2 regions of the Peribacillus suis genome follow, and region 2 is predicted to be linked to the other one. Evidence: predicted binding sites of a transcription regulator. Region 2 holds the regulator's gene; the other holds the start of a gene.
The links. The regulator LexA, encoded in region 2, represses DNA repair genes until DNA is damaged. The targets are predictions, from matches to a motif close to CGAACATATGTTCG.
Positions count from the first base shown of each region.

Region 1: a site for LexA is predicted at 2,368-2,381, ahead of AC503W_RS05115 (YhjD family protein). Genes of this name have one in related genera too.

Region 1 covers NZ_CM182019.1:1,027,516-1,030,944, forward strand. Annotated here, with positions in the region: gene AC503W_RS05100 (IDEAL domain-containing protein) at 1-8, opposite strand, end outside; gene AC503W_RS05105 (competence protein ComK) at 296-862, shown strand; gene AC503W_RS05110 (methyl-accepting chemotaxis protein) at 1,045-1,878, shown strand; gene AC503W_RS05115 (YhjD family protein) at 1,936-2,310, opposite strand; gene AC503W_RS05120 (TVP38/TMEM64 family protein) at 2,597-3,211, shown strand; gene lepB (signal peptidase I) at 3,245-3,429, shown strand, end outside.
Region 2 covers NZ_CM182019.1:1,611,738-1,615,166, reverse strand. Annotated here, with positions in the region: gene AC503W_RS07975 (DUF896 domain-containing protein) at 1-79, opposite strand, end outside; gene AC503W_RS07970 (YneB family resolvase-like protein) at 144-800, opposite strand; gene yneA (cell division suppressor protein YneA) at 813-1,124, opposite strand; gene lexA (transcriptional repressor LexA) at 1,284-1,907, shown strand; gene AC503W_RS07955 (hypothetical protein) at 2,101-2,388, shown strand; gene AC503W_RS07950 (GlsB/YeaQ/YmgE family stress response membrane protein) at 2,559-2,795, opposite strand.

The sequences.
Region 1 (3,429 bases), 580 kb from region 2:
TTTTTCAAAGTAACCACCCCTGACCCTTTTTATTAGTATATGGATTTAGAGATGTAAAATCAACAGAAAATTTAAAATAATTAGAAAAATATAAATGTGTCGTTAAAATGACGAGGTAACACGGCTACTAAAAGAATTCTTAATTTTTTGTGAACTTAAATGTTACCTGTATTATTTATGCTATTATAGTGGAGAATTTAACAAGTTTTCGGATAAATCTTTCATGTGGAAGTCATCATCCTTTTTTGCAAAGTTGATATTCCATAAAAATAAATGAGGTAGAGGTGGATGTAATTTGAATGAAAGCACTCAGGGATTAATCGAGGAATATGAAATCACCCCGTATACACTTATGGTCATGCCCATTAATTATGGAAGTAAAATTTACTCCCGGATCATTGAATTGGAAGATGAGTTCATTTCCCCATTCAAGCCTTTGGATATAATCAAGAAAAGCTGTGAGTACTTTGGCTCCAGCTATGGAGGAAGGAAAGATGGTACAAAACAACTCATAAATATCACCCATAAGGCACCGATAGCAATCGATCCAACCAGTTCCATTTTCTTCTTTCCGACTACATCTCCCTTGCGCCCCCAATGCACCTGGTTAGCACATGAACATGTAGTCTCCTTTGTCCGACTCAATTCCAAGCAGACCACCGTCACATTCAGGAACAGGAAAACATTCGACATAGATGTATCAAGCAGTTCATTTGAAAATCAGCTGCACCGGACCTCCTTTTTGAAATCCAAGTTGATTCAAAGGATTGAGGAAACGAAAAGGAAATCCTTTTACTTATTTACCGAAACGGATGGTCTTAAAGCTTCGGAAATGACATCGAAATATCCATTGCTAAAATAATCAGTGTGTTCAGGAAAAGGCGTTGTTTCTCTAGTGGAGGCAATGTCTTTATTTAGGTTATTTTCAAAGGGGAGGAGGACCTCCTTCGATTCATGATAAAGAATAGGGGGTGAAAAAATATTTACTAAAGGGGGAATCTTTGGTAATATTTAGCCTTAGAATAAGGATGGAGTGTTACAGCAATGTATAACAGAATGTACGGAAAAGTCGAATCGCTAGAAAGTTTAGTAAATATGGTACCTATAATTAAAGCTGCTGTGCCTTCTGATTTGTCGATTGCCATATGTGATTTAGAGAAATTCATTGCTTATTTTCCAGGTGAAAGTATAAATATGCATATCCAAAAAGGGCAGCCGTTAAATCCAGAAGAACCCCTCGCCGTGGCATTGAGTGAGGATAAACCATTAAGGGCTGATGTACCAGCTGATTTTTATGGGTTCGAGTTTACTGGAACGGCCGTGCCCCTACATGATAAAAATAATCAAGTCATCGGTGGCATAGCTATCCAGTTACGCAGGCAAAGTGAACTAAGAACGATTGCGGATCAAATTTCTGTATCGCTGAGCCAGGCCAATGAGCGGATTACGGATATTGCAAAGGGATCCTATACCTTAGCGGATGTTTCCAACCAACTTCTTACATCTTCCGAAAAAGCCGAAGAGGACGTTAAAAATACGGATGAGATCTTGTCAATGATTAAAAGGGTGGCGACCCAAACCAATTTATTGGGATTAAATGCCGCCATAGAGGCCGCACGAGCTGGTGAAAAAGGCAAAGGGTTTGAAGTGGTGGCTAAGGAAATCAGGAAGTTTTCTAAAGAAACTGTCGCATCCACGGAATTGATTCGTGAAAAACTTGTGCAAATCCAAGAAGTGACCAAACTGATGGGGACCTCGATTAATCGAATAGCTTCCGTGGGTCAAGAGCAGGCTGCTTCCATTCAGGAAATTTCAACTTTTGTAGAAGAAATCAAAAAGATGTCTGATGAGCTCAATCAATTTACCGATAAGTTATAAGAGGAAGTCAACAGCTTTTGTTGGCTTTTTATTTGTTCACCGAAAAAAGCAGGGGTGTTAAATTTTTTCAGGTTTATACACCCTTTCAAAAAAGTAATAACACAGAATCTCTTCCGTTTTATTACGAAGGCGGGGATTGAAATAGTTATGATGCTCTTCATACCCTTTATATAAAAAGCAATACATCGTGAATGATTCGTCGCCGTTTAATTTGCTTACCTTGATATTCCCCTTGCGCAAATAGCGACGAACCTCGACGAGATCCTCCTGGACTGACTTTAGAGCACGCTCAATAAGTTTTGAATAGGGCCTTTTTAATTTAAACGGACTTGATTCGATGACCTTGAGATCCCGGTTTAAGATTGTAATCACCATGGGAAGGTAGATGGCTTTTTCAATCATATTTCGGTCAGCCTCTGGAATACGGGTCATCATGACCGCCCCTTTCTAATTAACGTTCTCTTATTTTATGTATGTCGGATAATTTATAGAACGTACGTTCTGTTTAATATCCTAACTTAAGTGGATTTGATATGCAAGCGCTTTTGTCAATCACGTGAAATTTTCGTTAATAAGATTATGATTTCCTGAGTTAGGGAAAGTATGATGATAGATGGGTAATTATTCTTGCAATTTAAGAAGAAAGTGTTATATCTAAATTAGAACGGTTTTATTATGTGATGCTGCTTGAATAGAAAGCAAGCCAAGGGAGATAGTCATGAATTTGGATACTATATTTGAGTGGATTACTCTTGAACATATATCAGGGCTTATTCAGCAATATCGTTCATTCGGCCCGATTCCAGGAATTTTGTTGCCGATGTTAGAAGCGTTTTTGCCTTTTTTACCTTTATTTGTATTTGTCGTGGCCAATGCTACAGCTTTTGGCCTATGGTGGGGTTTTTTATTTTCTTGGATTGGGGCGGTAGGTGGAGCGTTTCTGGTCTTTTTTGTTTTTAGACGATATGGACAGATGAGATTCTTCCGTTTTCTTCAGAAACATAAACAGGTGCAAAGATTGATGAACTGGGTGGAAAGCCATGGTTTCAGTCCATTGTTTCTCTTGCTTTGTTTCCCCTTCACGCCATCTGCCCTCGTTAATATCGTTGCAGGGCTCTCGAAGGTTAGCACGTTACAATATGCGCTGGCGGTAATCGGCGGAAAGGCAGTGATGATCTTTACGATCAGTTTCGTCGGATACGATATTGTATCATTGATTCAAAAACCATTACGTACCGTGATTGTCGGAATCATCATTTTCATCCTTTGGGTTGTCGGAAAAAGATTGGAAGTAAGGCTAAATAAAAGCATGAAAAAAGAAGAAGGGAAATAACTTAGAATATACAAGTAGTAGGGGTTGGGGAATCTGAGAAAATCAAAAAATCATTCTGTATCCGACTGGATAAAATCAGGCGTGCTAGCCTTTATCATTTACATCTTGATCCGTACCTTTTTCTTTTCAAGCTATGCCGTAGAAGGGGAGTCCATGCAACCTACACTGGGTGAAGGTGATAAACTCATTGTAAATAAAGTGAAATACCAAATCAGCGA
Region 2 (3,429 bases):
CCTCTTCTACAGTTAAGCCCTCTCCCTTAGCTTTTTTAGAAAGTTCATTGATACGGGCCATTTTTTCTTTTGATAGCATAATTTTTCTCCTTTATATATACGGATATTGACATGGTATTAAAAAAAAAGTGAAATTACAAGTTCTATGATTGATTCTCCGGTGTACCTTGCTGGTATTCCAAGAATCTGCGGTGTACCGTTGCTTTTGACACGTCATAGCCAAAGCCTCTCAGTGTTGCCGCAATCTCGGCAAAAGTTAATCCATTCGAACGCAGTTTCACAATTTCTTCTATGGGTACTTCTTTACGATCCCTGCCAGTGGAGTTTCTTTGGTTCTTCAGGTTTTTCTGGGGGCGGTAGCCATTTTCAACGGCCCTAAGCATACCACGTTTAATTTTCAGGTTATGTAGTTTGCGTTGATATTCTTCTACAATACCAACAATTTGGATAACCATGGCATCAGAGTCCGATAACTCTAATTCACCATCATGAGAAAGTGTGAAAATCTTCACTCCTTCTTTAAGTACAACATGAAACAAGGCAATTTTAGCATTTCCTCTTCCCAACCTAGTTTCATCTTGAATCAGGAGAACATCCGCTTCTTTTGTCTTAAAAAGATCAAGCATGTCAAATATCCCGTCACGGTTCAGTTCGTAACCACTTGCCTGCTCTCTTATTATTGAAACGACTTCCATGTCATTATGTTCTGCTAACTTTACTAATTCCTCTTCCTGCCTAGCTAGCGAGGTTTCCTGTGTTTCTTTTTCTGTACTTACCCGACAATAGATGACTGCTTTCATATGAACCTACCTTTACTGCTTACTAGCCAAACTTTGGACTACTTTTTCACTTTCAACTGGTATGACAATGATTTGACCTGCCTTAATCGTATCCGCCCTTACACCGTTATACTCTTCTATCCAACCAATGAATTCTTTTTTTGTCAATTCGGTTTGACCATATTCTTCTGAAATCTCCCATATAGTATCACCTTCGTTAATTTCAATCGAAAGGAAATCCTTATTTTGATTACTATCTAATGTGAAAGAGAATAAAATAGACAAGATAAATACAAATCCTGCTAATAGAATCGTATAGATATTATTTTTGCAAAATGTCTTCATTAATATCCCTCCATAGCGAATGTACGTTCGTTTTTAGTTGATAATTGAATTATAATACGAACGTTTGTTTCAGTCAACAACCAAATTCGAACTTATGTTTGTATAGCATGGAGAGCCATGCTATAATATAGCAAAGAATTATAGAGAAGAGGTGCGTATATGACTAAACTATCAAAACGGCAGCAGGATATTCTTGATTTCATAAAAGATGAAGTTCGTCAAAAAGGTTATCCACCTTCCGTTAGAGAGATTGGCGAAGCTGTGGGACTTGCATCAAGTTCGACTGTACATGGACATTTATCTCGTTTGGAAAGCAAAGGCTTAATCAGACGCGACCCGACTAAACCAAGGGCCATTGAGATTTTAAATATAGAAGAATCTAATAACATTCCAAAAACAAACGTAGTTAACGTACCACTTCTCGGAAAAGTAACCGCAGGTATGCCGATAACTGCCATTGAGAACATAGAGGAATACTTCCCTCTTCCTGAAAGTATGGTTCCACATGATGATCATGTGTTCATGCTTGAAATTATGGGTGAAAGTATGATTGAAGCAGGAATTCATGATGGAGATTATGTCATTGTAAAACAACAAAGCAATGCCAATAACGGAGATATCGTCGTGGCCATGACGGAAGATGATGAAGCCACCGTTAAACGATTCTTTAAGGAACCGGATTACATACGGCTTCAGCCGGAAAACTCCAATATGGAACCTATCATTCTAAGAGATGTAACCATTCTTGGAAGAGTGATCGGGCTATATAGGCAAATTCACTAAAAGCGCACAAATTGCGCTTTTTTTATTTGTTTTAAGTCTATGTATTACATCCTATGTATATGACAGAAGCAATATTATAATATTTTACTAGAGAGCATTGAATAACAAACCGAGTCAAAATAACAAGGTATAATTCTTTTATATCCGGTGAAATTAAGTTCAATAGACATTTCTTTTTGAAAGTGGTGTTACTATGGATTTTCCGACGATACATACGAATTTTTGGGATGCTGTAATGGCTATCCCAACTATCATGATTTTGACCCAAATTATAAAGTTTCTCTTTCCTATCCCCCGAAGTTACGTACCCACTATTGCGTTATGTCTTGGTTTAATCATTTCTATATTCATAAGCCATCGGCATAACTTGACTACCGGGATTTTTATGGGATGGTTTTACGGATACGCCAGTATCGGTAATTACGCCGCACTTAAAACAGCTTTCGTATCCTTTAGAAACTCTGATAATCATTCGGATTGAGTAAACACTGATCGATCCTTTAATCGAAACCTCTATTTTTTTACGCAAAAAAACTGTCCAGTATTGTTGAACAGCATTTTCAAGCAATAATGGACACATATAGATCAGCTTTCTCTAAACCATCTACACGTGATTCTGGAAAATTTATTCAATCGTATACCCTCTGCTTTCTACCTCCATCTTGTATTTCTCATGATAATGGATACAATGAACACTACAATTATGGCACCCAGTAACGCAGGCACAATGTAAAACCCTTCTGTTTCAGGTCCGATTGGCCCTAATATTGCAGTACCAAGCCATGCTCCAACAAATCCAGCAATGATATTTCCAATAATTCCACCCGGCATATCCCTTCCTAAAATCAGGCTTCCCAGCCATCCAATTATTCCACCAACAATTAACATCCAAATTAGCTCCAAAAATAACCACCTCCTTTCTCTAAAATTTATGAAATTTTTTTATTAATAGAACAGACTTGTGACTAATGAAAATCACTTAAGCTCCTCAGGCAATAAACTTATCGGCTGCTTATATACTTCTACCTATATAGGTACTATAAAAGGCCGCCCTAAAAAGGGTGGCCTTTAGTGTTTGATCTTCCGTTCTCCCTACCACAAAGAAAACCATCCAGTAAGAATGGTTGAAAATTATTATTTGGTTATAATAATAAATGCCGCCAGATAACTGCAATTATCTGGCGGCACCACATGGTAAAAAAGAAAACAATTAAATTGCTTTCTATACTAGAATAAGTATTTTGGCTTCTTTTGTCGATATGACAATATTCCTATTTTCAATTATTTACACTATTTCCTACCATACTTTTTTAATATTTCAACCTTTATTCATCATCATTTTTTCTACACAACCATTTAAAATTGGATTTTCATAACTTATTGAAGGTTCTTGCAATTCGAAACCCCAAATCATTTACTTAATGGATTATATATCAAATGAACGGTGCGTTTTCAATCCAACGTGATTAAAGGGCTCTAATATATACCTCATTACCTATTTATGCCATTTCAATAGTCCTGT